2 regions of the Clostridium felsineum DSM 794 genome follow, and region 2 is predicted to be linked to the other one. Evidence: riboswitches for the same ligand, from Rfam matches in the RefSeq annotation. Region 2 holds a riboswitch; the other holds the start of a gene.
What was found. Region 2 has a riboswitch for cyclic di-AMP ahead of CLFE_RS08705 (LysM peptidoglycan-binding domain-containing protein). Riboswitches for the same ligand answer to the same signal wherever they lie in the genome.
Positions count from the first base shown of each region.

Region 1 (12,783 bases), 980 kb from region 2:
AATCATTTTATATAAAGTTTTTTGCATTATATTTTAAAGAGTATTTATGGAGATTTTATAATCTCTTTAAGTACTCTCTTTTTTATATAAAAATAAGCCCCGAAGGGCTTTAATTTTTAATACTATTGAACTTGAAACTTTTTTATATTATCAAATAGAACATAATCTTTTCTGTCAGGTGAGAAGTCATCTGCTGGGACATTGAACATAAAGTAAGCCTGAGAAGTTTTTTTATTTGCTCTAAGATTATACCAATCATTAAAGCTAGTAAGTTCATCTTGAGTTAAAGAATATTCTCGTATAGTTGAATTTTCCATTAATAAAGTTAAGGTATTGGTTCTATCAGTAGTAGGAATGTTATTAGATACAATTTCAAAAGATTCTATATTATTAAAGAAAATAGTGATTTTTCTAGCAGGTGAGAACTCGTCTGCTGGAAGATTAAATGTATAGGTACCTACTAAGGTCTTAGCATTTGCTCTAAGTTTGTACCAATTAAGGAAGTCATTGAATACATCTTTTGTTATATTGCATTGATTAATAGTTGAGTCTTTCATAAATAGAGTTAAGGTAATAGTAGCATTGTTTTCTGTAGTGGTATTAAAAGCTTTGTATTTAGAAGCAGTATTGTTAGCTGCAAAAACACTTGTAAAAGAACCTAAAGTTACAATTAACAAAACTAAAAAGAAAGTTCTTATTTTTTTATTCATAGTTTCCTCCTATTTATTAATGAATTTCCAGGCTTGATATGTTATTAAATAAAACATAATCTTTTCTGTCAGGTGAATATTTAGTAGCTGGAATATTAAATATATAATATGATTGAAGGGTACCACCATTTGCTCTAAGATTATACCAATGATTAAATTTGTTAAGTTCATCTTGAGTTAAAGAGTATTTTCTTATAGTTGAATTTTTCATTGACAAAGATAAAGTAGTGTTTCTATTAGCTGCAGGAATAGTATCAGTATAAATTTCAAAACATTCTATGGTATTAAAAAAAACAATAGCCTTTGTATCAGTGGAAACGTTGGCTGTTGAAAGATTAAATGTATATGAATTTAATAAAGTACCACCATTTGCTCTAAGGTTATACCAATTAGTAAATTTGGTGAATTCATCCCTTGTTATGGTATATTGTATTTTAGTTGAGTCTTGCATAAACAAAGTTAAAGTAATATTGGTATTTTGTGTATCCTTTAAATTAGTATTAGTAGATGCAAAGGCCTTGGAAAAGCTGCCCAAGGTTAAAATCAGAAAGGCTAAAAATAATATTTTTAATAATTTTTTCATTGTAAAATCCTCCTAAATAGGTTTTAATAATACATAAGTAAGTATCGTGAGTTTATTGAAAAACTTTACATTAATGGAATTTAAGTAATAACTATCTTTTATGTAATTTTGTTTCTAATGTAAACATATTTTTTATTGCCACGATAAACAATAATAGATATATAAGGTGTAAAGAAGTTCTTACATTATTACTTTTAAAATATCACTACTTAACAGGTTAGAATTTAGGATATTTTAAAAGCCAGAAGGTATTAGAACTTTCACACCTTATATATAATGTAAAAAATACTAGTATATATAAGGTGAGAATATGGATAAGACAAAGAGAATTTATAAGAAGGCACTTCAGAATTTTGAAAATGGATACATAGATAAGGCTATTGAACTTTGTGATGAGTGTATATCAGCAGATATAAGTAGTAATTCGGCACTGGATTTAAAGGCAATGCTGTGCTATTTTAAAGGAAATTTAAATGAAGCAAAAACAGTATGGAAGCTGAATGTAGAGGCAAATGATGATATTTCAGCGAAGAGGTATTTAAATGATGTTGCGGCTGATGAGGAAAGATTGAATTATTATGTTAGAGCTCTCAAATGTATAAAGAAAATGGAAATAAAGGAGGCACTAAAGCTTCTAGAAAACTGTTCAAAAAGCTCCTATAATTGTATAAATGTTTATAACTATAAGGCAGTATGCTATATAAAACAAGGAAGGTATAAGAAGGCAGAAGAAAGTATTGAGAAGGTGCTGAAAATTGACAGAAATAACGAGAAAGCACTTTCTATTAAGAAAGAATTGATAGATTTAGGAGTAATAAAAGGTAAAATAAGTTTCAAAAAGATGTATAAACCATTGGCAGCTTTAGTTGTAATACTGCTTATTGCATTTGGAGGCTTTGAAATCAAAAATTATCTTAAAACTAATAAGGTAGAACCTAAGAAGGTTGCAACTAAAAAGGTAATAAAAAAAGAAAGTGTTAAAAAACCAGAAAAGAAGATAGAAGTACCAGTTAAAGAAGAGGTATTTAATACTTCAGAGCTTCAAGGCGCAGTTGATAATAAAAATTTTGATAAAATATATGAATACGTTGAAAAATGGCAGGGAAACAACAGTTTAAAGGTAAATGATAAAATTTTGTTATCAAAGGCAACAGATATGTTACTAAGTGAGGGTGTTGAATATTTTTATAAATCAGCAACTGATCTTATTAAGAGCAAAAATTATGAGGGTGCAAAGATAAACCTTTTAAAGGCATATAAATATGGAGAAAAAAACTATTTATATGCAGATATAATTTATTTTACAGGAGAAACCTATAAAAATACCAATGATGTAGAAGGGGCAATGAATTATTATAAATTATATGATCAAAAATTTGAAAAGGGAAGTTATGAGGAAACTGTTTTGTATAATTTAGCTATTTTAAATAAGGATGTAAATATTGAGGATGCTAAAAAATACGCTGAAAAGCTTTCAGATAACTATCCTAAATCAATTTATAATAATTCTAATATAACTAATATACTAAATAAATAAATTAATTCAGTACAATTATTTAAAAACAAAATTATATTATAAGTATGATATGATTATAATATAATATGTATAAAAGATTGACATTATTTTAGAGCATGATAAAATATAATTACAACATACCCTATGGGGGTATCAAGGAGGAATAAAAATGGTAAAAGAAATTAATGATTCTATTTTTGATGAAGAAATAAAAGCTTCAGGAGAACCTGTGATAGTTGACTTTTGGGCACCATGGTGTGGACCTTGCAAAATGCTTGGACCTGTAATAGAAGAGGTATCAGAAGAACTCCAAGGAAAAGCAAAGTTTACAAAAGTTAATGTGGATGATAATCCAGGAGTGGCAAGTAAATTCGGAATTGCAAGTATACCTACAGTTATGATATTTAAAGACGGAAATCCAGTAGATACTTTAGTAGGCTTTAGACCTAAACAATCAATTACAGCTGCTATAGAGAAACACATATAAGAAAAATGGAAAGATATGATATTGCAATAATAGGAAGTGGACCTGCTGGTCTAGCTTCCGCAATAAATGCAAAAACAAGAAATAGAAAAGTTATTGTGTTTGGAAGCAGTGATTTAAGTAAGAAGCTAACTTTGGCACCTAAAATAGACAATTACCTTGGCTTTTATGGCATAAAGGGAGCTGAGCTTAGGGATAAGTTTAAAGAACACATAGATAACATGGGTATACAAATAGAAAATGTAAAGGTTAATAATATATATGCAATGGGAGAATATTTCTCAATAATGACTAGTGGTGATACTTATGAAGCCACTAAGGTAATACTTGCTATGGGTATGGAACACACAAAACCGTTAAATGGAGAAGATAAATTTTTAGGAAGAGGAGTAGGTTATTGCGCTACTTGTGATGCTCCTTTGTACAAAAATAAAGTTGTAACTATAGTGGGATACAATAAGGAAGCAGAAAGTGAAGCAAATTATTTATCTGAACTTGCATCTAAAGTATATTATGTTCCAATGTATAGAGATGATTATGAACTAACTCAAGAGGTAGAGCTTGTAAAAGATACTCCCGTTGAAATTGTAGGACAAAATAAAGTGGAAAAGCTTAAGCTTAAGTTGAGAGAGCTTGAAACAGATGGAGTATTTGTGCTTAAAGATAGTGCACCTCCAGAGCAGCTTGTTCCTGGACTTGAAGTTGAAGATGGTCACATAAAGGTAAACAGAAAGATGGAGACCAATATTGAAGGGTGTTATGCCGCAGGAGACTGTACAGGGAGACCTTATCAATATATGAAGTCTGTAGGAGAAGGTCAGGTAGCAGCACTTAATGCTGTAGAAAAATTATATAGAAAATAATAAGGATGATACTTTCATTTTACTGCAAGAAACCCCTAATAGGCTTTTGCAGTAAAATGAAAGAAAAATCATCCTTATTATTTTATTGTTTATATGTTTTAAAAAATACGTGGTTGCCTATAACTTTTACATTTTCTTTTTGTATGTTATTCATCCATTCGGATGTTGATATTCTAGGGTTATAAAAATACATAGCTTTAGGTGTAGGATCCTTACCATGCAAAGCATCCATAACTGCATTGTAGCAGTCTTCATTTGGTGTTACCGCTATTTCACCATCTTTAATACAGGAAAATGCATACTTTTGTTTAATTACATCACCTATGGATTTTGGAAACTCAGGATTTTGAAGCCTATTCAAAATTACTGAGGCTACAGCAACCTTCCCCTCATATGGTTCTGAACAGCTTTCAGCATATACCACCTGTGCCATTAAGTTAATATCATTATTGGTGATATAAATAGAATTGCCATTTGGATTGAAGACCTGAACAGAATCTACTTTTTCATCGTATAAGTTTTTCTCCGCTTTATCTTCTTTTACTATGGATAAAGGATTATAAGGTATTCCCTCCTTTGGTTTAAAAAAAATTTTTGCACTACAAGTATTAGGTAGACAGCATAAAATTAAAGTAAAAAATATAATAGCCCAAATAAATTTTTTCATTAATCTTCCTCCTTTTATTATACGAGGTTAGCTGACGGATTCGGTAAAGGCACAAACCTACGCATAAATGCGATTCACCCCCAAAGATTGGTTTCCCCGTTTTTATAATTTAGGCTAATGATATTATGCACAAGATTATGAAAAAAATTCATTTAAACCATAAAAAATCTAAAAGGCTTTAAATTAGTACCTTAAGGTAAAATATTATCTGAATAATTTATTAAATTCCTTAAGGTCTTCCTCAGTTTGTTTAAACTTATAATTAGAGTCGCTGTAAAGCTTATTAACCTCAGAAGTTGAGATGTAAGTATCAGATGAATTTTCTTCGTAGGTTAAAGCTGGTAAAAAGGATTTTATGTAAGCTTTGTAATCATTCATAGCTTTTTTTAGTGAAGAGAATACTTCAAGCTTGCTTTGAGGAATAGATAGAGTATTTAGATTTTGCTCGAAGTTATCAAGAGCGTTTTGGCTTTGTTCTATTTTATTTATTACATAAGTATAAGAAATTTTTTTGTTCCTAGCATTTTCGGCATAGGAGTCAAAATTGGTTAATATAGACTTAAATTCATTTACCATAGTAGAAAAATTGGTAGTAAATTCTTCGACTTCCTCAGATGAAACAGTGTTATACTTTTTTAAGGCTTCTTTTTCAGAAAAATAGTGTTTAGAATTATAAATAAGGTCTATAAATTTATCTATTTTGAGCAAATCTTTTTTCATACAGTTTACTCTAGAATATTGTTTTAAGCATGAATTTCTATATTTATCTAATGAATGAATTGATGTGGATATATTAGGATCTTCTGAATTATTTATGCAAAGTATAAGCTGCTTGTAGGCTAAAATATTTCCACTTAGACCTGTTTTTAGGTCTTGTACCACATATTTGTACTTATTTACTTCATGTAGTTTATTTAGATGATTTTGGGCCTTTATAAGTAGATTGATACTTTTAGTAACATTTGTTTTAGTATTTTTAATATCAAAGCTTGAAGAAATATTATTTGCAGTGTTAATTGAGGATGCAATTGTTTCAATAGAGTGTTCATAATCTCTATAATAGCTTATAATAAATAAATTATAGGTTACAGAAAAAACAAGAACACACGATAATATTGACATAAATATAATGAAGGCCGTTTTTTTATTTAAAAATTTTTTCTTCATGTTTATCAACTCCTTATGTATATAATTATGTAAAAATCTATATATATATTCTTTTATTTATAGGGAAGACCAATTAAATCGTTTTGATGGAATATTAAGGGGAAATGTAAAATTATATTAAATAAACATTAATAAAAAATTATAAATTTAAAATATATAATTATATCTGCTTAGTGTATAATTAAGTGTGGAATAGCAGAGGTTTATATAATATTATGGAGGTGAAAAAAGTTTGGAATTAATAGACATAATACAAAACTCACTAAAAGGATTAAATATTTGGTCCATAGTAGATATACTTGTTGTTACATATATTTTTTATAAAACCTACAGTATAATAAAAGAAACCAGAGCCATGCAGCTACTAAAGGGTGTGCTATTAATAATTCTATTAATACCTTTAAGTGATATTTTTCATCTTACTATGTTAAATTGGATTCTTCAAAGAACTATAACTATAGGTGTTCTTTCTATGGTTATAATATTTCAACCAGAGATTAGAAGGGCCCTTGAGAGAATAGGCAGAAGTGCCTTTAAGGAAGGTCATATTCTTCAGGATAAGGATACTGTAGATAAGATATTAAAGGAAGTTATTACCAGTGTTAAAAATTTAGCTGAAAGTAAAACAGGAGCACTTATCATAATTGAGCAGGCTACAGGACTTGAAGATATAATAAGTACAGGTACAAGAGTTGATGCAATAGTTTCAGCAGCTATCTTGGAAAATATATTTGTTGTAAATACACCACTTCATGATGGAGCGACAATTATAAGAAATGGCAGAATAGTAGCAGCAGGATGTTTCTTGCCGCTTACTTCTAACAATGACATAAATAAAAAATTAGGAACAAGGCATAGAGCTGGAATTGGCATATCAGAGAATTCAGATGCCTTAGTTATAATAGTATCAGAAGAAACCGGCAATATATCTCTTGCTATAAATGGAAGGCTAACTAGAAACTACACACCTAAAAAGTTGAAGGATATATTGATGAATATAATAATAAATAGATATAGTAAAAAAATTACTTATTGGGAGAAGGTGAAAGGGTGGAGAAAAAGACAAAAAGAGAAATAATAGTTAGAATAGCATGTTTTATAGCTGCATTTTGTTTGTGGCTTTATATTACTAATTATGAAAATCCTATTAAAACTTATAAAATTAAAAATATACCAGTAACTATTAACAATATTGATTCTCTTAAGGATAATAATCTCACCTTAGCACCAAATCAAAAATTTGAAATTTCAGTTACTATAAAAGGAAATGCTACGGATGTTTATAAGGTTAAACAGAGCGAATTCAAAATAGTAGCCGATATAGCTTCGTATGCTGTTAAAAAAGGTGACAACAAGATTCCAGTACAAATAGTTAAATCGCCCAATAATATAAGTATAGTTCAAGAAGATAACATGTGGGTAAGTGTAAAAATTGATAAAATCGATAAAAAGGATGTATCAGTTGATATAAAAAAGCAGGGTAAAAATGCTTATACGGTGGGACTTTATGATGCATTTTCCACTCCATCAAAGGTGAGCGTTTCAGGAGCTTCAGAGCTAGTAAGTATGGTAGACCATGTTGAAGGAATTGTAGATATTAAAAGTGATGAAGCTGATAGCTTTGAGAGTAAGGTTAAACTTGAAGCAGTTGACGCTAAAGGAGCAGTAATAGGAGGAGTTGCTTTAGATACCAAAGAAGTTAATGTTACTTTAACTAAAAAAAAGAAAATAAAAAACGTTAGTATAAATGTTAAAACTACAGGCCAATCTCCTAGTGGTGTGAAGGTAAAAACTATTACACCGGTTGCAGACAGTGTACAAATAGAGGGGGTAAGCGAGGGAGTAAAAAATATAAACTCCCTAGATACCGAGCCAATAGATTTATCTAAAATATCAGCAGGTCAAACAGTTAAGGTAAGGCTTTTAGTTCCAGACGGCGTTAGAATTGTAAATTCAGATGATAGTATAAATGTAAAGGTAGATACAGATACTACAATTCAAAAGACTTTTAAGGTAAATATAACAACTTCAAATTTAGGTCAGAATTTAAAGGCGCAGCTTTCTAATGAAGTTTTAAATATAGTGGTGTCTGGTTATGTAACAGATATCAATAATATTAAAGATGGAGATATAAAGGCTAATATAGATCTTACTAATTTAGCAGAAGGAACCTATACAGAAGGTGTGAATGTTACATTACCTTCAGGAATTAGTAAGGTATCACAGGACTTAGACAAAGTAAATGTAACAATAACAAAATAAGGAGAGCGTACAGTGATAAGAATTAATAATTTGAATTTAGATATAGACGAAAATTTAGAGGATTTGAGAAAAAAGGCGGCAAAAAAGCTTAGAATATCTAAAGAGGACTTTGAAAGTTTTAAAATTTTAAGAGAATCTATAGATGCAAGAAAAAAGGATGCAATAAAATTTAACTATTCAGTAGAGGTTAAATGTAAAAATGAAAGCAAAATAATATCTAGGGTTCACGGAAAGGATGCAGTCTTAGAAAAAAATCATATAGAAGAAGAATTTAAATTCGGAGATGAAAAATTAAAGCATAGACCTATAGTTATTGGAACTGGTCCTTGTGGAATGTTCGCAGCGCTTACACTTGCTGAGAATGGTTATGCACCTCTTGTGTTTGAAAGAGGAGAAAATGTTGATAAAAGAACGGAGACTGTGGATAACTTTTGGAAAACAGGAGTACTAAATACAGAGTCTAATGTTCAATTTGGAGAGGGTGGAGCAGGAACTTTCTCTGATGGTAAGCTTACTACAAGAATAAAAGATCCTAGGTGCAGTTATGTTTTAGAGGAATTTATAAAAGGCGGAGCACCAGAAGAAATAGGTTATATGGGAAAACCTCATATAGGAACGGATATATTAAAAAAAGTAGTTAAAAATATACGTGAGAGAATAATAGCTTTAGGCGGAGAAGTGAGGTTTAACAGCAGACTTGAAGATATAATAATGAAAAATAACAGTGTAGAGGCTGTAATTGTGAATGGTGAAGAAATTCCTTGTGAATGTGTTGTACTTGCCATAGGACATAGTTCTAGAGATACCTATGAAATGCTCAACAAAAAAGCCGTATTTATGGAACCAAAGCCCTTTGCTATAGGGGTTAGGATAGAGCATCCACAGGATTTTATAAATGAACATCAGTATGGAAAGTATAAAAATCATCCTAGACTTAAAGCAGCAGACTACAAATTGACTTACACAACCAAGGAAAAAAGGGGAGTTTATAGTTTTTGCATGTGTCCAGGCGGGGCAGTTGTAGCATCATCATCAGAGGAAGAAAGACTTGTATGTAATGGTATGAGCTATTACAAGAGAGATCTTGAAAATGCAAATGCAGCTCTTGTAGTAACTGTAAATAGTGAAGATTTCAAAGCTTCCAAGGCTCTTTTTAACAAGGATATAAGTGACAAAAGTCCACTTATAGGAATGGAATTTCAAAGATATTATGAGCACCTTGCATATTTAGCAGGCGGTGGAGGTTATAATGCACCAGTGCAGCTTGTAGGTGATTTTATGCAGGATAAGGTAACAACTAAAGTAGGAAGCGTAAAACCATCGTACACTCCAGGGTATAAATTTGCGGCACTAAAAGAGTGTTTACCAAGTTATGTAATAGATTCTTTGAAAGAGGGATTTGTGAATTTTGATAAAAAAATAACAGGTTATATGTATTCTGATGCTGTAATGACAGGAATAGAAACCAGAACCTCAGCACCTTTGAAGATAACTAGAAACGAAAAGCTTGAAAGTATTTCACTAAAAGGCTTATATCCATCAGGTGAGGGCGCAGGCTTTGCTGGAGGCATAATATCAGCGGCTGTAGATGGAATAAAGTCTGCAGAGAGCATAATGAAAAAATATAAATTTAAATAATTTTCTAAAAAACTTAACTTCATGGGAAAAGTTTGTTAAAATATAAATGAGCACGTTAATCATTTAACAGAGATATAAAAAGTAAAGGGAGTGTACGACAAGTGATTAAGAGTTTTAATGAAATCATCATGAAGGTAAAAAGTAAAGAGATGAAAAAGGTTGCTGTTGCTGTAGCTCAAGACGAACCAGTACTTGAAGCAGTAAGAGACGCCAAGAAAAATGGAATTGCAGACGCTATACTTGTAGGAGATCATGACGAAATTGTATCAATTGCGCTTAAAATAGGAATGGATATAAATGATTTTGAGATAGTAAACGAGCCTGATGTAAAAAAGGCAGCTTTAAAAGCAGTAGAACTTGTATCAACAGGAAAAGCTGATATGGTAATGAAAGGACTTATAAATACAGCAACATTTTTAAGATCAGTATTAAACAAAGAAGTTGGACTTAGAACTGGAAAAACTATGTCCCACGTTGCAGTATTTGAAACTGAAAAATTTGATAGACTTTTATTCTTAACAGATGTTGCATTTAATACTTATCCTGAATTAAAAGAAAAAATTGATATAGTAAACAACTCAGTTAAGGTTGCACATGCAATAGGTATAGAAAATCCAAAGGTTGCGCCAATTTGTGCAGTTGAGGTTGTAAACCCTAAAATGCCAGCGACACTTGATGCAGCAATGCTTTCAAAAATGAGCGACAGAGGACAATTTAAGGGTTGTGTAGTTGATGGACCTTTAGCACTAGACATAGCGTTATCAGCAGAAGCAGCACATCATAAAAATGTAACAGGAGAAGTTGCTGGAAAGGCTGATATCTTCTTAATGCCAAACATAGAAACAGGAAATGTAATGTACAAAACTTTAACATATACAACAGATTCAAAAAATGGTGGAATTTTAGTTGGAACTGCTGCACCAGTTGTTTTAACTTCAAGAGCTGACAGCCATGAAACAAAAATGAATTCTATAGCACTTGCAGCATTAGTTGCAGGAAGCAAATAATTTAAGTTAAGTGGAGGAATGTATAATGTACAGATTATTAATAATCAATCCTGGCTCTACCTCAACTAAAATCGGTATTTACGATGATGAAAAAGAGATATTTGAAAAAACTTTAAGACATTCAGCAGAAGAGATAGAAAAGTATGATACTATCTTTGATCAGTTTGAATTTAGAAAAGAAGTAATTTTAGACGCACTAAAGGAAGCAAATATAGAAGTAAGTTCTCTAAATGCCATAATTGGCAGAGGGGGACTTCTAAAACCAATAGTAAGCGGAACTTATGGAGTAAATGATGCAATGCTTAAGGATCTTAAGGTAGGAGTTCAAGGACAGCATGCCTCAAACCTTGGTGGAATCATTGCAAATGAAATAGCAAAAGAAATAAATGTTCCTGCATATATAGTTGATCCAGTTGTTGTTGATGAACTTGAAGAAATTGCTAGAGTATCAGGAATGGCTGATATTCCTAGAAAAAGTATATTTCATGCATTAAATCAAAAAGCAGTTGCAAGAAGATATGCAAAGGAAACTAAAAAGAAATACGAAGATCTTAACTTAATAGTAGTTCATATGGGTGGAGGAACTTCAGTAGGTACTCATAAAGCTGGTAGAGTGGTAGAAGTGAATAACACACTTGATGGAGAAGGTCCATTCTCACCAGAGAGAAGTGGCGGAGTTCCAGTAGGAGATCTTGTAAGAATGTGTTTCAGCAAAAAATACACTTATGAAGAAGTAATGAAAAAGATAAACGGTAAAGGCGGAGTTGTCAGCTATTTAAATACTATTGATTTTAAAGCTGTAGTTGATAAAGCTCTTGAAGGAGATAAGAAATGCGGACTTATTTATGAAGCCTTCACATACCAGGTAGCAAAAGATATAGGTAAATGTGCCACCGTTTTAAAAGGAAAAGTAGATGCAATAATTTTAACAGGTGGAATTGCTTACAACCCATATGTATGTGATGCAATAGAAGACAGAGTAAAATTCATAGCTCCTGTAGTTAGATATGGTGGAGAAGATGAACTTCTTGCACTAGCAGAGGGCGGCCTTAGAGTCCTTAGAGGAGAAGAAAAAGCTAAGGAATATAAATAAAACAGTACCCATGTTTATGAAACTTTTGCCCTATAAACATGGGTATTGTTTTTTTATTTTTTGCTTCTGAATTTTTTAAATATTGTGTAATAAACAAAATAACTAAACCACATACCTATATTTGCCCCAAGAAAATCCACTAAAACATCCGAAACAAGCGATGTCCTTCCTGGAACATACATTTGATGAAATTCATCAAGTACTGCGTAAAAAAGGCATATAAACCATATGTACACTATAGCATATCTTCCTTTTAAGCCTAAGCTGAAAATAATTATTGTAACTATTCCTGCTAGAAGACAATACTCAAAGGCATGAGCATTTTTTCTTATAAAGAGGTTTATTTTCTCATCACGAGGATTAGTAGGAAGTTTTGTGTAGTTTTCTTTATTCTCACCTTTTATTTTTCTATAAAAATTTCTTAATTCATTTGTAACTTTATAACTTCTATCATTAGATGCATTTCCGTTTTGGGAAGAATTGTAAAAAATGAAACCAAAACAGAGTAAACAGAGCAAAATCAAAAAAATTTTTTTCATATTTTTTTGCCTCCTTATATTCTATAAAATTATATCACAAAACAAAATTGTAAGTGATGAAATTTATGTGAAATGAATTTGTATAAATAATAATAGTAATAAAAAAGTCGAAGGTAATTAATAATATTTACCCCATAAAACATAGTAAATAGCTATAAAAGTGGTGAAATTAAAAGGATTTTAATGCAAATTTTAACGAAATTGTTGGTGAAATAGTGAAATTATTAGAGAGTTGGTGTATAATATGTTTTAGA
Region 1 covers NZ_CP096980.1:875,048-887,830, forward strand. Annotated here, with positions in the region: gene CLFE_RS04185 (hypothetical protein) at 123-710, opposite strand; gene CLFE_RS04190 (hypothetical protein) at 727-1,293, opposite strand; gene CLFE_RS04195 (tol-pal system YbgF family protein) at 1,604-2,830, shown strand; gene trxA (thioredoxin) at 2,979-3,296, shown strand; gene CLFE_RS04205 (NAD(P)/FAD-dependent oxidoreductase) at 3,302-4,156, shown strand; gene CLFE_RS04210 (cell wall hydrolase) at 4,239-4,823, opposite strand; cyclic di-AMP (ydaO/yuaA leader) riboswitch at 4,827-4,949, opposite strand; gene CLFE_RS04215 (hypothetical protein) at 5,028-5,990, opposite strand; gene cdaA (diadenylate cyclase CdaA) at 6,223-7,068, shown strand; gene CLFE_RS04225 (CdaR family protein) at 7,041-8,252, shown strand; gene CLFE_RS04230 (NAD(P)/FAD-dependent oxidoreductase) at 8,265-9,890, shown strand; gene ptb (phosphate butyryltransferase) at 9,992-10,897, shown strand; gene buk (butyrate kinase) at 10,923-11,990, shown strand; gene CLFE_RS04245 (VanZ family protein) at 12,044-12,529, opposite strand.
Region 1: another riboswitch for cyclic di-AMP. It lies ahead of CLFE_RS04210 (cell wall hydrolase); the one in region 2 lies ahead of CLFE_RS08705 (LysM peptidoglycan-binding domain-containing protein).

Region 2 (12,783 bases):
ATTCAATCCATTTACAGGGCCAATATATGATAATCAAAACAACCTAAGACTATCATCAGACGAATTAGCCGCTCCTGATGAAATACTCTCCATGAATTGGTTTGTTGATAATGTAGATATAATAGAACCTTATATTAAAGAGGAATAATTTTTTATTTATTCCTCTTTAATATTCAAATATATAGTGATCAAAAGCATTTATTACCATTGTATTTTTGTAATTCGCAATCCTTTTTTTATTACCATAATTCAAATGAATATGACCATGGCAAAAATACTTAGGAGAGTATTTTTGTATTAGCTCTAGAAAACATTTAAATCCTTCATGACACAAATCATTTTCATCATTTATTCCTTTAGGTGCTGCATGTGATACTATAATATCAACGCCTCTATTAAAAAACAAACCAAATTTGAGCTTATTAATTCTTTTTCTCATTTCTTTTTCCGTATAAACAAGAGGTGTTTCTCTATATTTCATACTTCCACCTAATCCCATAATTCTAATACCATTATAATTTATAATTTTGCCATCAATACATTCGCATCCCTCTGGCGGATTATTTTTATAATTGTTATCGTGGTTTCCATGTATATAAAATAGCGGTGCTTTTATCATTGTAACTAAAAAACTAAGATATTCTGCCTTTAAATCTCCACATGATATTATTATATCTATATCTTTAAAATTTTCTGGCACAAAGAAATCCCACATATATTTAGATTCTTCATCCGAAATTAGTAATATTTTCACAAAATTACCCACCCTTACACTTTATGTAAACGTTGTGTATAAAATTATTATATCATTTTTTTTAGGCAATTTCATCAATATTAAAACTTTTCTCAAAAAACACAAAGAAGAGAGGTATACACCTCTCTTCTCCCACATATACATCCAAAATACCGCTGCTCTTTCGTTGACACCTATCTAATGATAGGTGGGTGTCCTCAAAAATACTTCTATCTTTTCTTTAAAATATAAGAAATCCATATCGGTATTTATATATTGAACTCCCATTTTTAAACTGTAGGTTCAAGATAAGAGCTTGGCGTATACCTTAGAAAATATCTGATTTATAAAGTATTAATACGTTTACTTAAATTTATTATAACATATAAAAAAATAAAATCAATACTTTTTGTTTTATCTTTATTAGTAATAAATACTCAAAAATTTAAATATTATTTTTATTGATTAATTCTTCTATAATTCTAACTAATTCACCAACCTCAGGCTTACTTATTTGAGCATCGGCGCCAACTGATTCACCCTTATGTTTTAAATCCCCTGTAATAAGTGATGAAAATATTATAACAGGAATTCTTCTAAGAAGAGGATGTTCCTTAATTTTTCTTGTAAGTGCATGACCATCCATTTGAGGCATCTCAATATCTGTTATAACTAACTGAACTTCTTCTGTTACTTTTTCTCCTTTCTTCTCAACAACTTCTTCTAAATAGTTAAGAAGTTGTTTTCCATCATCAAATATGTGCAAATTAGTAAAACCAGCTTTATTTAAGGTATTTTTTAAAAGTTTCCTTATAAGAGTAGAATCGTCTGCCATTGCTATTCTCACAGTTGCTCTATTCTTATCATATTCTATATTTCCGATTCTTTCTTGGCTTATTCCTGTGCTAGGACTTATATCTGTAACTATTTTCTCGAAATCAAGCATAAGAAGTATTTTATCGCCTAAAATTACATGACCTATAACTAATGGATTTTCAGCAACATTATCTGGTTTTAAAATTTCTTCCCATTTAACACGATGTACTCCAACTATAGCATCAATATTAAAAGCAACTCTTACCTTATTAAATTCGCATATAATTACTTTTGAACATGATTCAACCTTTTGTCCTTTAGTTATAACATATTTCAAATCAACGAGAGTTATTATTTCATTTCTGCACAATATAAGTCCAGCTATTGCAGGATTGGTTTCTGGCAATTTTGTTATTTTTCCACCTTCTACTTCTACTACTTCTTTAACTTTTATAATATTAATAGCAAAATGTCTATCTCCTATTACAAACTCAAGGACTTCTAATTCCCCTGTTCCTGATTCTAATAATATATTACTCTCCATAATTAATTCCTACCTTTCAATTTATTTTAATTCCTACAATACATTCAAATGTTATTAAACTGAAGTAATCCTAACGTTTTTAGTTAGTTTATGCCGGTTTTATGCTTATATTATTAACTTTACCTTCTTAAGCTAAAGTAGATTTTAACTTATGTACGCTTACACTGACAAATTTTAAATTTATATCCTAAATTGTATTCTATATATATATCGTCAGTTTTATAAAAATTATTATAGTTTATATATATCATTAGCTAATTCTATTACATTCATTCTTATATTTATTATAACAAAAAATATTTTTTTAATTATAAAACAAATTTAAAGGGACTCCTTTTAGAGCCCCTTTAAATTATTCACTAGTATGCAAAAATTAATTTTCCAGACACAAGTGATACAGGCTTTGAAGTAAGCCACGTATTAGTTACCGTATTATCATAAAAATACAAAGCTCCTTTTGTAGGATCTACTCCACGAAGAGCTTCTTTTGCCGCATTTAAAGATGCCGCAGTCGCACTTTTATTTATAGTTCCATTCAAAACAGGTGTAAACTGATAATATCCATTAGATACCTGATATATTACATTTGTAATCGTATTCGGAAAAGTACCACTTTGAACTCTATTTACGATTACAGCTCCTACTGCAACCATCGAATTGTAACTTTCCCCTCCAGCTTCTGCATTTATAAGTCTTGCTAACAAGTCAACTTCCGAGCTTGTACAAGAAATCACATAACTAGGTGCTGTAGTTGTGATAACAGGAATCACTATAACTTGTCCTATCTTAAGGGAATTATTCCATATATTATTAGCAAGTTTTATATCATTAAAAGATACTCCAAACTTTTTAGAAATAAGATATAGCGTATCTCCACTTTTTACTGTATACTTTACGTCTGGAACTTGAAGTTTCTGTCCTACATAAATTGCATTGCTTTGCAACCTATTAGCAGCTATAAGATAATTATAGTTAGTACCATAGTTTCTGCTTATACTATAAAGTGTATCTCCACTTTTTACACTATAAGTAGCAGCTTGTACAACACTTTTTCCCATTCCACCAAAAGCTAAAATTGCTGCAAAAAACAAAAATTTAAATTTAGATTTTATCATATTTTCTCCCTTCTACTAATGCCTCCGAGGTTAGCTTACGGATTCGGGTTGAAGGCACCCTACTTACATATATACTTGTAAGATTCACCCACAATGTGTTCCCCCGTACTTAAAAACTTAAGATTCGGCAATTTTATAGGGTTCCTAATTCAATTAATTGATTCAGAAACCCTATGGCTAACATTCTAGCAAATAAAATATGACTAATCTATGCAAAATTTATGGCAACTAAGGAATATTTATTTTCACACTGCCTAGTTTATAATTGTATAACCAAAACCATTGTAAACGTTATTATCAGTATTCCGGCAGTTCCCCTAATTCATCGCTCTCTAGATTATTTAAGTTTATTTTTACATAAGGATTTCCATTTATATACTTAATATTTACACATTCCTTCTTTTCCCACCTATTATTTTTCTTATACATAGTATAATATTTATTTCCGTCCTCTATATCAGCAATTAAAAAATCTCTTGAAAATTCAATCGGCATACTTACATTATTATTTTTTATAAAGCAAACTTTAGTAAATTGTATAATATTACTTTTATCATTCTTGTCATAATGAACAGCATATATTCCGTAATCATAAACGTTTTTCAAGGCAGAATCCCCTCTCCTATAAACTATTTATTATATAGATATTTATTTTTTTATTTTAATAGAACTTTAACCTTCAAATAATTCTCATTAAATAACAAAAGTCCTTTTATTAAGTGATTTTTTATCAAATATTACGTAAAATAAAAAGAGAGACCTAAGTCTCTCTATACATTCAAATGGAAATCCAAAATACCGCTGCCCTAATTTTGACACCTATCTATCTGATAGGTGGGTGTCCTCACAGATGCCTCTATCTCATTCAATACCGTAAAAGGATTCACTTGAAGCGCATATAATCATCTAAATATCGAACTCCCTTGTTTGAACTGTAGGTTCAAAATAAGAGCTTAACAAATACTTCAGAAATTATTCATTTTGGTGCGAAGGACGGGACTTGAACCCGTACGGTTGCCCACACGCCCCTCAAACGTGCGCGTCTGCCAATTCCGCCACCCTCGCATACTAGTCCTAAAAGAACTGACAATGATTATTATACTACATAAAATACTTTTGTCAACAAAAAATATTTTATTTTATAAATTAATTATATGTATATTAAAAATACTATTAAAGTTTATCCTATGCATGTACAAAATATTAACATACATACATAGGATATTACATTAATTATTCTCATACAATCTTTTATAAACTTTATAATCCATCATTACCTTTTTAACATATTTGTTAGTCTCACCATAAGGTATATAGTGCAGCGTTTTTCCATCCTTAGAGTTTTTCTTATTGTTTAACCATTTTTTAACATTGCCTCTTCCACCATTATAAGCTGCAAGAATTAATGTCCAATCTCCACCAAACTCATTTGATAGATCTTTTAAATACCAGCATCCTATTTTTATATTAATTTCAGGGTCTGTAAGATCTTCAACCTTAAAACCTGTTAATCCCATTTTCTCCGCTGCCCATTCAGCAGTTTCTGGAGTTATTTGCATAAGACCATAAGCATCCTTGTTTGATCTTGCTGATGCATTAAAATTACTTTCCACTCTTACCACTGCCATAACAAAATACGGATCAAGATTATTTTCTTTAGAATACTTCTCTATATAACTCACATATCTCACCGGATAAAAATGTTTTAATATATTTCTTGTATTTAACGCTACAATCAAAGCAATTATTATTATTATAAATATAAAAATTTTAGATTTAGATTTCATTTATTTTCCCTTCATTATACTTATAGATTCCATTATTCTGTCAATTTGTTTAATTGTACTCTCAAAGTCTTTACGGTTATCAATAATAAAATCAACATAGGTTTTCTTTTCTTCTAAAGACATTTGTGAATTTATTCTCATAATAACCTCTTTTTCCGAAAGGCCATCCCTCTTCTTAACTCTTTCTATTTGAGTAGCTTGATCAACCCATACAAGTATATTTATATCCATATCCTTGTAAATACCACTTTCTATTAAAGTTGGTGCATCTAATACACATACATTTTCATTAAGACTTTCATAAAGGTCCATAGTTCTTTTTATATCTTTCTTTATATATGGCATTATTATATCTTCATATTCTTTTTTATGAATATCACTACTAAAAATAAAGTTTCCAAAATCTTTTCTTTTAAATTCTCCTCTTTCATCAAAAAAACTATCCCCAAACTTATTTTTAACATCAGTTAATATTTCAGGATGTTCTTTTAGCTCACCTCTTGCAACGTTATCTGCATCAACTACAAGAATTTGTCTTTCTTTAAATATTCTTGATATTGTGCTTTTTCCACTGCCAATTCCTCCTGTTAAACCAATTTTCAACATAATACCCACCACCAAACAGATTATTTTGCTTCATACCAGGTCTTACCTGACTCTATATCTACTTCTAAAGGAACCTTAAGCTCCATGACTTTTTCCATTTCACTTTTTACCAGTTCTTTTACCTTTTCAAGTTCATCCATATAAACATTTAAAATAAGCTCATCGTGAACCTGAAGTATAAGACTACTTTTAAGCTTTAATTCTTTAATTTTTCTATACACATTGACCATTGAAAGCTTAATAAGATCCGCAGCACTTCCTTGTATTGGAGTGTTCATAGCAAGTCTTTCTCCAAACCCCTTAATGATTTTATTTGATGAGGCTATTTCTGGAATAATTCTTCTTCTATTCATTATGGTACTTACATACATACTTTTTTTAGCTGTAACTATTATATCATCTAAATATTTTTTTACATTGGGATATCTTTCAAAATAAGTATCAATATACTCTTTCGCTTCTTTCTTTGATACTTTTATGTCTTTTGCCAAACTAAAATCACTTATGCCATATACAATTCCAAAATTTACAGCTTTAGCGTTACTTCTCATTCTAGGAGTAACGTCACTAATAGGTACTCTGAATACTTCTGATGCTGTTTTAGTATGTATATCACTGTGATGCTTAAAGGCATTTATTAAATTTTCATCATCGGCAATATGTGCTAAAACTCTTAACTCTATTTGTGAATAATCAGCTGATAATATTACACATTCATCATTATCCGGTACAAAAACCTTTCTTATTTCTCTGCCCATTTCACTTTTTATAGGTATATTCTGAAGATTGGGCTCTGTACTAGAAAGTCTTCCTGTTGTAGTTACTGTTTGATTAAAACTTGAATGTATTTTATCATCTGCATCTATAACTGTTTTAAGCCCCTCTACATATGTTGAATAAAGCTTTGTAAGCTGTCTATAATACACAACCTTTTCAATTATAGGATGTTTATCTATTAATTTTTCTAAAACTTCAGCGTTAGTTGAATATCCTGTTTTTGTTTTCTTTACAACAGGCAAATCCAATTTTTCAAAAAGTATCTTACCTAGCTGCTTTGGAGAACTTATATTAAATTCTTCTCCTGACATATTATATATTTCTTCTTTAACCTTCGCTATTTCTCCATTAAATTTCTCACCAATTTGCTCAAGCTTATTTTTCTCAACCTTAAATCCACAGCTCTCCATAGATGACAACACTTCTATAAGCGGAAGCTCCACTTTGTAATACAATTCTTCCATGTCATAATCTTTAATTTTGTCTTTAAGCTTATTGTAAATTTTATCCATGACATAAACTTCTTTTATTTTAATATCATTATCTTCTCCAGTCAAATCCAATAAAAGTAGATCTTCTGCTGCATCTTTTAAATTGTACTCCTTTTTAGATGGATTTATTAGGTATTCTGCTATTGCCGTATCAAATACCATTTTTTCTATATTTATATTAAGCTTTGTAAGGACTGTGAGCATATTTTTAGAATCATGTATTATTTTTGTGACACTTCTATCTTGGAAAAATGATTTTAAATAAAATATTGTATTTTCTTTATCATCTTCCATCATTTTATTTACATCTACTATATATGCTTCTCCATTTGCTTTAATGAAAATCTTGTCAATATAAATTTCCGAATATAAACTTTCTCCTCCGATATTATATGTCATATATACTTCAGTATTTTTAATAGCTGAAAATACTGAATGGAACCTTAAAGCTTCATCTATCAAAGTATATTCTACGTTAACTTCGTTTTTTTCTTCTGGCACATTAAGTTTTGGTATTTTTTCAATTATACTTTTAAATTGAAGCCTTCTTAAAAGCTGTCTTGCTCCATCAACATCAAAGTTTTCTTTAGATCTTATTTCTTCAATGTCAATTTCAATAGGCACATTTGTCATTATTGTTGCAAGCTTTTTACTAAAAACAGCCTGCTCTCTATAAGTTTCTAAATTTTCTTTTACCTTTTTGCCCTTTAATTTTTCTATATTATCAAGAACATTCTCCAAACTTCCGTATTCTTGTATAAGTTTAAATGCAGTTTTAGGACCTATTCCAGGAACTCCTGGTATATTATCAGAATTATCTCCCATAAGACCTTTTACATCTATAAATTGAAGCGGAGTTACTCCATACTCTTCAATCATTCTATTTTTGTCGTATATTTCCTTTTCAGTCATGCCTTTTTTATTTATAACAACTTTAACATTATCATCCGCAAGCTGAAGTGCATCTCTATCTCCTGTAACTATGTATACTTCTATTCCTCTTTCTTTAGCAAAGCAGGCCAAAGTTCCTATAAGGTCATCTGCTTCAAATCCATCTATTTCAAATATATTTATAGCTAACTTTTCAAGTAATTCTTTTAAAACAGGAAACTGCTCGCTAAGTTCTGGCGGCATTTTTTTTCTTCCAGCTTTATAATCTTCATATTCCTTATGTCTAAAAGTAGGTGCTTTTCTATCAAAAGTTGTGACTATAAAATCAGGTTTTATTTCATCCCTCATTTTTATAAGCATTGTCATAAATCCATATATTCCATTAGTATGAAGTCCATCTGTATTTGTAAGCTCTGGCAGTGCATAAAAAGCCCTATTCATAAGGCTATTACCGTCTAGCACAAGCAATCTTTCCATCTTATCACTCCTAAATTAATTTCTATCTATACTATTTCACTTTTCTTACAACTTCTATTACACAATTAACTTTATGTTTTTAAATTCATTACATTTCTATACGCACTATATTATACCACAACTTAAAATTATTTTATAACTAATGTCTGCTACTTATTTTCAATTACATTTTGCAATATATTATGATATTGTTTATAATTTTATATATGAAAAATTTTTAATGGGGTGTTTCAATTGATTAAAAAAAACTTAAGTAAACTAATTAGTGAGGAATTTACAACCTCTATTGATAAAATACATAGATTAAAAGACTTAGGAGAAAACGCACTTCCTGAAATAGATGTATCTTTAAAAAGATTTTCAGGTATGAGCTCTAGCTTCATAAATACTTTATCTATTTCGGATCTTTTAAACTTTTTAAAAACAAATAATCTTCCAGATGGTAATAAACTTATAATTGTATCTTCCTTATTGTTTGAAGAAGGTAAACTTTACGAGGATACCAACAAACTTTCAGATGCATTTTTTAGATATGAAAGAGCCTTTAATCTAGCTTTTGAGGTTTTTTATAACGAATTAGATTGCGATATAGAAAATTACAAACTATTATCAGATGCTGAAGCTGATAATTTACTAGAATATGAATTAAATGATACTCTAATGGAAAAACTATTCGATTATTTTAAACTTACCAAAAACTACGCCAAGGCAGATGATTGTATTTATGAACTTATAAATTCAAGCAGCGATACGGAAAACTTTAAGAAAAAGGCCGCAGCCTTCTACTCTGAGCTCCTTAATAAATCTGATGATGAATTAAAAGAAGGTAATCTTGAAAAAAACGAAATTCAAGACTACCTAAAAGAGCTTTCTAATTATATAACGCACTAAAATTCTTACATTATGGATCTTAAAATATTCCTGCTAAAGAGGTTCGACCTCAGAATCTTTTATGAGTCAGAATGTATTAGCATTTATGCGTTATGCATAGCAGTGAAGAAATTTGTATTTTTTGCTTTTCTTCACTGCTAAATCTAAACACTGATTACAATTCTTAAAATATACGCCTTATTTGAGGTGCCAAAAATGGATTATATATAAAGTTCATAATTAAAAATATTATCATGCCAACAAATCCTCCAACAACAGAACCATTTATCCTTATCCACTGAAGATCACTTCCAACCTTATCATCAATAAATTTATTTAATTTGTCATCATCAAACTCATTAAGTGTATCTCTTATAAATTTTCCTATAACGTAATGCTTCTCTTCAAAAATATCTATAACAACCGTTTCTATGTATCTGCAAATCTCATTTAACTTTTCTTCGTCCTTAACTACTTTTTCAAAAACACTAGAAAAAATATCAAATATAATTTTTGTTATTAAATACCCCTCGGTCTCATAACTATTAAATACTATCTTTGATTTAACAAATATTTTATCAATTAAAGAATCTATATTTTCATCTTTAAAAATATAATTTTTAAAGTTTTCTAAGACGTTATCATCTTGCAAATTATTCAAATATTGTTCAATGAAAGCACTTATTTTCTTTCTGTAAGCATCCTCAGAATTTTTAAGCTTACGTACTTTGTCTAATAATTCGTCCTGTACTACTAAACTGGCATCTCGTAAATTAACACTATCTGATGCTTCAAAAAGTGACAATCCCAGTTTGAAAATAAATCCTTTAGTATTTTCTTTTTTTAATTTATTCATGGCATCATATATGTAATGCTGTACTTCATCTTTTTTTACTACATAAATCAGAAAATCAAAAATACTATCTAAGATTTTTTCTCCGTCATTTTTGTATATACACGTAAGCACACACTTTATTCTCTTTTTATCATAAAATTCATTTAAATATCCAGTTCTTAAATCCTTTATTTTTCTTTTTATATTATTCTTATCAGCTTTGCTTATGTACTCATTCAACATTTGAATTACTTTCAAGTTTATATTATCTTTATTGCTAATAATAGTTTTAGATATTTTAACTGCAATATTATTTTTTTCGATTTTATTCTTTATAGCTTCTCTGCTTAAAAGTTCTTTCTCTACAAAAGCAGCTGTAGCTTCCACTATTTTTTCCCTGTTTCTAGGTATTAGCGCCGTATGAAAAGATATTCCAAGTGGCTTTCTATAAATAGCTGTTATAGCGAACCAATCTGCCACAGAACCAACAAGTGCTGCTTTAATTACCGTAAACACAAAATCCGTATATACGTTATTTATAACATAATATTTTAATAAAAAAGAAAATATAAAAAATACTGAAACAATACCAAGAATAATGTTGGCTTTATTTTTATAATTCATATTTATTACCATCCTATTTTAAATTAATATTTTTGTAATCACAAATATTATAACACCTAGTACTCCGCCCACTACTGAACCATTTATTCTGATAAGTTGAAGCTCATCTCCTGCTTTATCATAAGCCAAATTTATTATTTCTTCATCATTATATTTATTTAAGCTTTCTTTTACTATTTTACCTATCTCGCTATGCTTATAACCTACGACCTTTTCTAATTCTTTGCCTATAAACTGATTTAATGTAGATTTTCCCAAACTATTTATTAATCTAGTAATAATTTTTGATAAAATGTTTTCATCTTTTATCTTACAATCTTCAGAACACTCCTTGCATTTTTTTGTACAGTTTTCTATTGACTCCAATATTATATCTAAAGTACCTCCCTCACCATTTTGGTATACAGATACTAGCATTTTCTTTACTTCTTCTCTATATTTATCCTTATTTTCTTTTATGATTTTTAGTTTTTGTACAATTCCATCTACAATAACATATGGTGCTAATTTTACATTTCCTTTTAATATAGTATTTATTATAATTTTTGTAGCAAATTTTCTACCTGAACTATCCTTCTCGTATCTATCTATAGACTTATTTACAATATCTCCAATAAATTTTATGCTATTTTCAGCTTTTAAAACCTCTATAGTTTTATCTATAAATATATTAACAGTCTTATCATAGTAACCACTGTTAACAAATTCAGATAAAACCTTATCTAAATAATGCTTATTACTAAATATTTTTTTCTTTATAAGCTTATTGAAATTTAACTTTCTTGCTACCTCTTCTAAATTTTCGTCTTTTAAAAACTTTGTACTCATGATAAACGATATGTAGTCGTAATTTTTAATTTTTGTATTTATCTTTTCTTTATTAAGTAAATCATTTTCCACCATATCCACTATTGTAGAAATAAACTTTTCTTTATTTTCTTTTAGTATATTGGTTCTGAATATTTTTTTAGGCCAATTTATATTTAACGGTTTTTTAAAAATAGCGGTAACACCAAACCAATCTGCAATACCACCCACAAGTGCAGCCTCACACATACTTTCTACTAATCCTCCATAAAAGTTTTTCCTAAATGCACTACTTATAAAATAACCAACAGCAAAAATAAACAGTAAAATAGTTGCTTTATATTTATTATTCTTTCTCATTTTATTACCCCATAGCTTTTAAATTTTTTTCTTCACCAAAAGTAATTTTAAATAATATTATATATAGAGTTTGTTATATATGCTTAAATTATTTTATTCTAAAAAATGAATTATAATCCTTATATAAGCTAATACTCTATATTATATTATATATTAAAATTGACTTTTTTGAAATTTTTCTACAGAAAATTACAAACATGAATTGGAGAGATTAACATGGACAAAAAAAATTCAGCAGTTTTATCTATAATATCTAACACAACTTTGATAATTTTCAAACTTACTGCTGGTATAACAATGAATTCAATTAGCGTAATATCTGATGGCATTCATTCTTCTATCGATCTTATAGCTAGTTTAGTATCCTTCTTTTCCATAAAAAAATCCTCCCTAAAGGAAGATGATGATCATCCTTTTGGTCATGGTAAATACGAAAATGTATCTGGCTTTGTAGAAGCAATATTAATATTATTTGCTGCAATAATGATAATTTATGAGGCCTTTAATAAATTGATATCTAATTCAGCCATTAATAACGTTGACTCTGGAATATATATAATGGTTTTTTCTTCTGTTATAAATTTTGTAATTTCCAGCATAATATTAAAAACTTCTAAAAAGACAAAATCCATTGCCCTTGAAGTAGATGCTATGCATTTATTTACAGATGCCTTTACCTCTTTAGGTGTGATTTTAGGTCTTATACTTTTTAAATTTACAAATATAAAAATAATAGACTCTATTACTGCGTTCTTTGTATCTATTCTTATAATAAAAACAGCTATTAATTTAATTAAAAAGTCACTAAAAGACCTAGTTGATAGCAGCTTAGATAAAACCGACATAAATAGAATAGTTAATATAGTTAAAAACTATCCGAATATTAAAAGTTACCACAAGCTGAGAACCAGAAAATGTGGAAATACAAGAGAAATTGATATCCATATTCAAATATCAGGCACAGATTCTTTAAAGAAAACTCATGATATATGCTCTTCAATTGAAAATGAAATCAAGAAAGTTTTCCCTGATTCTTGTACTGTAATACAT
Region 2 covers NZ_CP096980.1:1,851,498-1,864,280, reverse strand. Annotated here, with positions in the region: gene CLFE_RS08725 (BMP family ABC transporter substrate-binding protein) at 1-148, shown strand, start outside; gene CLFE_RS08720 (metallophosphoesterase family protein) at 167-754, opposite strand; RNA gene ssrS (6S RNA) at 892-1,071, opposite strand; gene CLFE_RS08710 (chemotaxis protein) at 1,179-2,093, opposite strand; gene CLFE_RS08705 (LysM peptidoglycan-binding domain-containing protein) at 2,453-3,208, opposite strand; cyclic di-AMP (ydaO/yuaA leader) riboswitch at 3,212-3,348, opposite strand; gene CLFE_RS08700 (DUF3892 domain-containing protein) at 3,506-3,814, opposite strand; RNA gene ssrS (6S RNA) at 3,992-4,183, opposite strand; tRNA gene CLFE_RS08690 (tRNA-Leu) at 4,191-4,273, opposite strand; gene CLFE_RS08685 (lytic transglycosylase domain-containing protein) at 4,438-4,995, opposite strand; gene coaE (dephospho-CoA kinase) at 4,996-5,601, opposite strand; gene polA (DNA polymerase I) at 5,622-8,237, opposite strand; gene CLFE_RS08670 (DUF6483 family protein) at 8,472-9,128, shown strand; gene CLFE_RS08665 (DUF445 domain-containing protein) at 9,292-10,566, opposite strand; gene CLFE_RS08660 (DUF445 domain-containing protein) at 10,585-11,733, opposite strand; gene CLFE_RS08655 (cation diffusion facilitator family transporter) at 11,950-12,783, shown strand, end outside.